Regions from separate parts of the Streptomyces sp. NPDC020299 genome, predicted to be linked through region 2. Evidence: riboswitches for the same ligand, from Rfam matches in the RefSeq annotation. Region 2 holds a riboswitch; each other region holds the start of a gene.
What was found. Region 2 has a riboswitch for S-adenosylmethionine ahead of thrC (threonine synthase). Riboswitches for the same ligand answer to the same signal wherever they lie in the genome.
Positions count from the first base shown of each region.

Region 1: it holds a riboswitch for S-adenosylmethionine, as region 2 does, so the genes downstream of both, ACH45E_RS12615 (aminotransferase class V-fold PLP-dependent enzyme) here and thrC (threonine synthase) in region 2, are expected to answer to the same signal.
Region 3: it holds a riboswitch for S-adenosylmethionine, as region 2 does, so the genes downstream of both, ACH45E_RS05810 (DUF3293 domain-containing protein) here and thrC (threonine synthase) in region 2, are expected to answer to the same signal.

Region 1 is NZ_JBIRWL010000004.1:274,067-276,955, forward strand. Features, by position in the region: gene ACH45E_RS12615 (aminotransferase class V-fold PLP-dependent enzyme) at 17-1,378, opposite strand; SAM riboswitch class IV at 1,542-1,658, opposite strand; gene ACH45E_RS12620 (hypothetical protein) at 1,736-1,906, opposite strand; gene ACH45E_RS12625 (PRC-barrel domain-containing protein) at 1,934-2,290, opposite strand; gene trpD (anthranilate phosphoribosyltransferase) at 2,393-2,889, opposite strand, start outside.
Region 2 is NZ_JBIRWL010000029.1:38,542-41,430, reverse strand. Features, by position in the region: gene ACH45E_RS42255 (glucosyl-3-phosphoglycerate synthase) at 1-776, opposite strand, end outside; SAM riboswitch class I at 920-1,083, shown strand; gene thrC (threonine synthase) at 1,102-2,385, shown strand; gene ACH45E_RS42245 (ubiquitin-like small modifier protein 1) at 2,382-2,657, shown strand.
Region 3 is NZ_JBIRWL010000002.1:358,159-361,047, forward strand. Features, by position in the region: gene ACH45E_RS05805 (SpoIIE family protein phosphatase) at 1-612, shown strand, start outside; SAM riboswitch class IV at 662-776, shown strand; gene ACH45E_RS05810 (DUF3293 domain-containing protein) at 822-1,295, shown strand; gene ACH45E_RS05815 (MFS transporter) at 1,327-2,889, opposite strand, start outside.

The sequences.
Region 1 (2,889 bases), on a different contig from region 2:
GAGGTGGCGGCGGTGATCAGACGGCCGGCACGCAACGGCCGTTCTCGGTGCGGTAGTTCCACTTCGCGCCGGTGCGTACGAGCTCGCGGACCGCGCCGACGAACCGCTCCACGTGCTCGTCCGGCGTGCCCGCGCCGAAGCTGACGCGGATGGCGTTGAGGGACTTCTCGCCGGGTGCGGCCTCGGGGGCGCCGCACTCGCCCTGGGTCTGCGGGTCGCTGCCGAGCAGGGTGCGCAGGAGGGGGTGGGCGCAGAACAGGCCGTCGCGGACGCCGATGCCGTACTCGGCGGAGAGGGCGGCGGCGAAGTGCGAGCTGTTCCAGCCGTCGACGACGAAGGAGATGACGCCGACGCGCGGGGCGTCGTCGCCGAAGAGGGAGAGGACCCGGACCTCGGGGACCTCGGCGAGGCCCGCGCGGACCTTCCCGATCAGGTACTCCTCCCGGGCGACCAGGGTGTCGAAGCCCGCCTCGGTGAGTGCCTTGCAGGCCGAGGCGATGGAGTAGGCGCCGATGACGTTCGGGGAGCCGGCCTCGTGGCGGGCGGCGCTGTCGTGCCACTCCACGTCCACTCCCCCGTCGTCACGCCGGCTGACCTTGCGGCTGGCGCCGCCGCCCGCGAGGTACGGCTCGGCAGCCTGGAGCCAGTCGGCGCGACCGGCGAGGACGCCGGAGCCGAACGGGGCGTACAGCTTGTGCCCGGAGAAGGCGACCCAGTCGACGTAGAGGTCCCGGACGGACACCGGGTGGTGCGGGGCCAGCTGGGCGGCGTCCAGGACGATCCGGGCGCCGTGCGCGTGGGCGGCGGCGGCCAGCTCGCGGACCGGCCACAGCTCGCCGGTGACGTTCGAGGCGCCGGTGACGCACACCAGGGCCGGACCGTAGGGGTCGCGGTCGGCCAGGGCCCGCTCCAGCGTCTCGACGGCCTGCCGCGGGGTGCGCGGGGCGTCGAGGCAGGTGACCCGGGCGTCCTGCCAGGGCAGCAGCGAGGCGTGGTGCTCGGTCTCGAAGACGAAGACCTGGCAGTCGGCGGGCAGCGCGCGGGCGAGCAGGTTGAGGGAGTCCGTGGTGGACCGGGTGAAGACCACCTGGTCGTCGTCCCGGCAGTCGAGGAACTCGGCGACGGTCTTCCGGGCGTTCTCGAAGAGGTCGGTGGACAGCTGCGAGAGGTAACCGGCGCCCCGGTGCACGCTGCCGTAGTACGGGGCGTACGCGGCCACGTCGTCCCAGACCCGCTGGAGCGCGGGGGCGCTGGCCGCGTAGTCGAGCGCGGCGTAGGAGACCTCGCCGCCGGTGACGAGCGGCACGGTGACGTCCCGGCCCAGCACGGGCAGCGGGGCACAGACGGACTGGTCGGCGGCAAGAGCGGAGACGGACATGGGTGTACTCCCGTGAAAGCAGGCGGAGATCGCCGACGCGAGCGAACGGGTGCTCCAGCGCCGACAGGGTGAAAGGGGTATGCGGAGGCGGGGCTCGGCGCCCTATCGCATTCGCTTGCTCACGGAAGGCTCCCTCGACGACCAGGACCCCTGGCGTGCGAGGGGTCCGCGCTTGCCGCAGACCTCGCTGCCTGCGGCCTGGTCTTCACCCGGGGCACCCCGCCACGGACGGAGGGTTGCCGGACAGTCGGCCGGGGCCTCATGACTGTCACTCATGACCTGCGAAAGAACGTACGCGAGCCGATCACCGGCCCGCAACCCGTGTCCGGATCGCGGGACACCCGCCTCGCGTCGAGGTCAGCGGACGAAGTGGTGCCGATGCGAGCGCCGGGACCAGCGCATACCGAACAGCACCAGGTCCAGCGCCAGGACCACCGCGCCGATGACCAGGAGGTAGAACAACCCGTTCGCCACGCCGACGAGTCCCAGGACGATCGCCACGATGATCAGGAACAGGAAGAGCGCCATGGGTGACCACATCCTCCGGCAGACCGGTCAGCCGCGCGCGAGACGGCGCCCGCGTGCGGCACCGGCCTCGTAGGGCCTGTCGTAGTGTTCGAAGATCTCGTGTTCCCGCTCGGCCGGGAGGACGTCGTCCATGCCGATGGACGGCGACTTCTTCACCTGCCCGCGGGCGTGGGCCACCCGCACGTAACCGGGTCCGAGGGTCGCCTCGTCGAGCGGGACGAAGACGAGCCGATGCCGGGTCGGCATCCCGGTGCGGACGGTGACCATGGCGGGCGTGTCGTCGGTGGTGTCCAGGTAGACCGCTTCGAGGGCCCCGATCTTGCGGCCCCTGGGATCGATCACGTCGCGGTTGCGCCACTCGCGGATATCGGCTGAGTGGATCATGCCTCGCTCCTCGCGGCCCGCCCTCCCGGACACCGCAGGGGAAAGCGGAGCGGCCGCGGGAGAGCTACCACCTCTTCACTGTACTCCCGCGGCCCTCCGGCGTTACGCGTTGCTCGCGGCCACCCAGCGCTCCAGGGTCCGTCTGGCCGAGCCGGAGTCGATCGAATCGGCCGCCTTGCGCATCCCGGCGCTCAGCTGCTCGGCCAGCGGCTCCTGAGCCGGGTCCAGGGCCACCAGGGCCGCCGCCGAGTTCAGCAGCACGGCGTCCCGTACGGGGCCCGTCTCGCCGTCGAGGAGTCTCAGGGCGACCTCGGCGTTGTACGACGGGTCACCGCCGCGCAGGGCCTGAACCGGCACCAGCTCGATGCCTACGTCGCGCGGGTCGAAGCGCTCCTCGGTGACCTTGCCGTCGCGCACGACCCAGACGTGGGACGTGGCCGTCGTGGTCAGCTCGTCGAGGCCGTCGTCGCCGCGGAAGACCAGGGAGGAGTTGCCGCGTTCGGCCAGGACACCCGCGATCATCGGCGCCAGCCGGGGGTCCGCGACGCCGACCGCCTGTGCCTTCACCTTCGCCGGGTTGGTCAGCGGCCCGAGGGCGT
Region 2 (2,889 bases):
ATGGCGGCCGCCATCCGGCCCAGCGCCTGCCCGTCCTGGTGGCGGTGCTTGCGCACCCCCACGTCCACCTGGGCGAGGGCGTCCAGGCCGACCAGATGCAGCGCGTCGACCAGCATGCCCAGCTCCACCCCGTACCCGACGGGGAAGGGCAGCTGTTCGAGGAGGGAGCGGCGGGCCGCGTACTCCCCGCCCAGCGGCTGCACGAAGCCGGCCAGTTGCGGCCAGTGCATGTTGAGCAGGGGGCGCGCCATCAGCTCGGTGACCCGGCCGCCCTGTCCCCTCGCGCCGCCGAGCGGACGGTCGTACATGCCCTTGACCAGGTCCACGTCCGGGTCGGTCAGCAGCGGGCCGACGATCCCCGAGACGAAGTCGGAGGAGAACTCCCGCAGGTCGGCGTCGATGAAGCAGACGATGTCCCCGCCGGTGACGAGGAGCGAGCGCCACAGGACCTCGCCCTTGCCGGGTACGGCCGGGATCCGTGGCAGGACGGCGTCGCGGTGGACGACCCGGGCGCCCGCGGCGGCGGCCACCTCGGAGGTACGGTCGGTCGACCCCGAGTCCACGACGACTATCTCGTCGACGAGCGGGACCTGCCGCATCAGGTCGTGACGGATGATCGCGACGATGTCGCCGACCGTCTCCTCCTCGTTGAGCGCGGGCAGCACGACACTGACCGACTGGCCCGTGCGCTGCTTCGCGGCCAGGATCTGGTGGAGCGGACGATCGGTCACGGACCAGGAGCGGGTGCTCAGCCAGCGCTCTACTTCCTCCAGCACGGTGGGCGGCTCCTCACTGTTTGTCTCGCGGTTCGGACGACTATCTCAACTGTCCCGGCCTTCGGTTACAGTCTTGGACAACGCGGATGACCATCGCATGTCCGAGGCCACCGCTGTTCACAACCGCACACACAACCGCATACCGCTCATCCAGAGGGGCAGAGGGACACGGCCCGATGAAGCCCCGGCAACCCTCCAGTCGGTTCTCGTAGATCAGTGACCAGTCCTGATCGTTCCGCGAGGCTCCCCGGCTCGGGAAGGTGCCAAATCCGTCTCACGGCGAGATGCGTCGTGAGGAAGATGAGGAGAAAGGGCCTCGCCTCACATGGCTGCGCAGACTGTTGCAAGCACCACTGACTCCACCGTAGACCTCGGCCCCGCCGCGGCTCTGAGCTGTCGCGAATGCGGCCACCGGGTGCCGCTCGGACCGGTCTTCGCCTGCGAGGAGTGTTTCGGCCCGCTCGAGATCGCCTACGACTTCTCGGCCTACGACACCGAGGAACTCCGCCGGCGCATCGAGGCGGGCCCCGCGAACATCTGGCGTTACGCGCCTCTTCTGCCCGTCCCTGCCGACGTGGCGACCAAGCCGAACATCAACCCCGGCTGGACCGCCCTCGTCAAGGCCGACAACCTGGCCCGCGAGCTCGGCGTGACCGGCGGTCTGTACGTGAAGGACGACTCCGGCAACCCGACGCACTCCTTCAAGGACCGCGTGGTCGCCCAGGCGCTGGAGGCGGCGCGCGCCTTCGGTTTCACCACCCTCTCCTGCTCCTCCACCGGCAACCTGGCCGGCGCGGTCGGTGCCGCGGCGGCGCGGGCCGGCTTCCGTTCCTGTGTGTTCATCCCGCACGACCTGGAGCAGGGCAAGGTCGTCATGGCCGCGGTCTACGGCGGCGAGCTCGTCGGCATCGAGGGCAACTACGACGACGTGAATCGTTTCTGCTCCGAGCTGATCGGCGACCCGGCGGGCGAGGGCTGGGGCTTCGTCAACGTCAACCTGCGGCCGTACTACGCGGAGGGGTCCAAGACCCTGGCGTACGAGATCTGCGAGCAGCTCGGCTGGCAGCTCCCCGACCAGATCGTCGTGCCGATCGCCTCCGGCTCGCAGCTCACCAAGATCGACAAGGGGCTCCAGGAGCTGATCAAGCTCGGCCTGGTCGAGGACAAGCCGTACAAGATCTTCGGCGCCCAGGCCGAGGGCTGCTCGCCGGTGTCCACCGCGTACAAGGCCGGCCACGACGTCGTACGCCCGCAGAAGCCGAACACCATCGCCAAGTCCCTCGCCATCGGCAACCCGGCGGACGGGCCGTACGTCCTCGACATCGCGCGCCGCACGGGCGGGGCGGTGGAGGATGTGACGGACGAGCAGGTGGTGGACGCCATCAAGCTGCTGGCCCGCACGGAGGGCATCTTCGCGGAGACCGCGGGCGGTGTGACGGTCGGCGTCACCCAGAAGCTGATCAAGGACGGCGTCCTCGACCCGACCAAGACGACCGTCGTCCTCAACACGGGCGACGGCCTCAAGACCCTGGACGCGGTGGCAGGCACCGGCCTGACCGCCACGATCCGCCCCAACCTCGATTCGTTCCGAGAGGCAGGCCTCGCATGAGCGTGACCGTCCGTATCCCGACCATCCTGCGCACCTATACGGGCGGCCGGGCCGAGGTCCAGGCCGAGGGTGCGACCCTCGCCGACGTCATCTCCGACCTGGAGAAGAACCACACCGGCATCGCCGCCCGCGTCCTGGACGACCAGGGCAAGCTGCGCCGCTTCGTCAATGTGTACGTCAACGACGACGACGTGCGTTTTGAACAGGGTCTGGAAACGGCGACGCCGGACGGCGCGGGCGTCTCGATCATTCCGGCCGTCGCCGGCGGCTGACGCGCCCGACGCGCCCTGACGCGGCTGACCGAATGACAGAACATTACCGTCGGTAACTCAGGTTACCGAGCGTTCATCGAATTGCCCCCTCCGCGTGAGAAGCGGAGGGGGCAATTCAATGTGGTTGAGCGCGGTACAGTTGGGGAACGCGCTTCTGAACCCCGGGTCGAGAACCCCGGATTCGCACCGCACACCCGACAAGATGTAGCCAAAGTGTGCGTGTGTTTTGCGC
Region 3 (2,889 bases), on a different contig from region 2:
GCCCGGGAGATCGAACTGGCCGAGGGGAGCTTGCTGTGCCTGTACACCAACGGAGTCATCGGTGAACGCCACATCGACGCCGACACCGCTCTGACCAGGCTCTGCGCAGCGCTCACCCGCCCCGCGGACGCCCTGGAACGGACATGCCAAGCGGTGGTCGACTCGCTCGTGCCGTCTCGCCCCAGCGACGACGTCGCTCTGCTGATCGCCCGCACCCGCATGCTGCCACCGGACGATGTCGCCTCCTGGCATCTGCCGGCGGAGCCCGCCAGCGCGGCCCGCGCCCGCGCACTGATCTCGGCCAAGCTGACCGAATGGGGTCTGGAACACCTGGCGTTCACCACCGAGTTGATCGCCAGCGAACTGGTCACCAATGTCTACCGGTACGCCGGCGGCCCCGCGACCCTGCGGCTGATCCGTGAACGGTGGCTGGTGTGCGAGGTCAGCGACACCAGCCATACCTCGCCACACCTGCTTCGCGCCCGTACCACCGACGAGGGCGGCCGCGGCCTGTTCCTGGTGGCCCAGATGGCCGAACGCTGGGGCACCCGCTACACCCGCGAGGGCAAGACCGTATGGACCGAACAGCTACTGGCCGGCACACTCACCTGACCGTTCGGCGGCTGGACTTCCAGCCGGTTCCTGTGCAAGCATCCGTCCCGGTCACGAAGCCGATCGCGCCCCTGGACGAGCGTCGGCCGGCAACCTCGCCCACCGCGCAAGGTGCCCTCCAGGGAAGACCAGGCCCCCACGGCCTGTGGGGGTAAGCGCGGATCTCCCTGCCCAGCGGGTAAGGGGGTCCCTCTCGCACGGAGGCCCTCATGCCCGCTGGCACACGGATCGCCCGGATGCCGCAGTGGACGCACTACCAGCAGGCGGTCGTGGACATCGAACTGCCCGAAGGCACGGTCCGAGTGGCACCGGCACCGCGCGGGGTGACGGTCGGCTCGTTTCCTGCCCCGGACGGGGAGACCATCCACGTCGTCACGGCCCACAACCCTCGCGGCCGTCTCGCGTCCCGACCGGACAACGACCGCGCCCACCGAGAAATGCTCGGCCTGCTGCGCCGACGGGAACTTCGGTGGTGGCCCGCTGTCGGGGGTGACGCGGACAGCAGGCACACCGAGGTCAGCGCGGCGATCGTCGGCCTGAGCGACCACCAAGCACGAGCGCTGGGGCGGCAGTTCGGCCAGGACGCGGTGTTCGCCTGGTCGACGACGACATGGAGGCTCCTTTCCTGCTCCGGCCCCGAAGAGGTACTCACACGCGGCTGGCAGTCCAGTCGGACCGGGTGATGTGCACGGCCTCTGAGAGGGCGGCCACGGCTCAGTGCCCGGCGGACTCCTCGGGGCGCGCGCGGCGCGGCAGGAGGAACGAGAGCAGGAAGGTCAGGGCGAGCATGCCGTCGACGATCCACAGCACCGTCTTCATGACGGAGCCGAACCCGCTCCGGAAGGCCGACGACGCGGTGGCGTCCAGCGCGGCGGGTATCCGGGCACCGGCCTGTGGTGAGGTCACGGCGGACCGCGAGTCCTTCTCCAGGCGCGCGCAGGACGCCGGGGTCGCGGCAGGATCCTTGGCGACGGCGCGGTCCGAGGCGCACTGACGCAGGTCCGCCACGACGCGCTCCTGGACGGCGGGCGCCACGTGCGCGGCAGCCAGTCGACCACGCAGGCCGGCCGAGTGGTGGTCGACGGCGGTGGCGACGCCGCCGCCCAGCAGACCGAAGAACACGGTGCCGAGAAGGGCCACGCCGAAGGCGCCGCCGAGCTGCTGCATCGCGGTCATCGTGCCGGACGCCGAGCCCGTCTCGTGCTGTTCGACACTGGCGAGCACGATGTCGAAGAACGGCGCCATGAGCAGCCCCATCCCGGTGCCGGTGACGAGCAGGGCCGGCAGGAGCTGCCAGGGGCCGACGCCGCCCCCCACCATGTCGAGGGTCAGCCACACGCCGAACACACCGGCCGCCATGACCAGTGCGCCCGCCTGCAGTACGGCCCGTCCGAACCGGGCGACACCCTGAGCGATCCCGAAGCCGACGATCATGCCGCCCGACCAGGGCACCATCACCAGTCCGGCCTTGAGCGGCGAATATCCGAGGCCGAGCTGGGTGTAGAGGTTGAAGACCAGCATGAAGCCCTGCATGGTCGAGAAGAAGACCAGCCCCAGGATCATGCCGCCACTGAACCCACGCTTGCGGAAGAGGCTCGGGACGACCAGCGGATCCTGGCCGGCCTTGCTGCGGCGCGCCTCGTACGTGCCGAAGGCGACGAAGACGACCACCGAGGCGGCCATCATCAGGAACGCCCACACAGGCCAGTCGTACTCACGGCCCTGCACCAGCGGGAAGATGATGAGCAGCGCGGCCAGCGAGACCAGGACCATGCCGGGGATGTCCAGGCGCGGCTTGCTGCCGGACCGGCCCCTCGGCAGGTAGCGCAGGGCGCCGAGGAAGGCGGCCGCACCCAGCGGCAGGTTGATCAGGAAGATCATCCGCCATCCGGTGCCGAAGTAATCGGCGTCCACGAGCCAGCCCGCCAGGATCGGCCCGCACACCGCGGACAGTCCCATGACCGGGCCGAACATGCCGAAGGCCTTCTGCGACTCCTTCGGCGGGAACATCTCCTTGATCATGCCGAGGCCCTGCGGCAGCATCACCGCGCCGAACAGGCCCTGTACGACGCGTGCGACGATCAGCATCCCGGGTGACACGGAGATCGCGCAGAGCAGCGAACCCAGAGTGAAGCCGGCGGCCCCCACGAGGAACATGCGGCGACGCCCGTGAATGTCCCCGAGCCGCCCTCCGGTGACGAGCCCGACGGCCATCGAGAGGGTGTACGCGGCGGCCAGCCACTGCAGAGTGGAGGCACCGCCGCCGAGGTCGGCCCG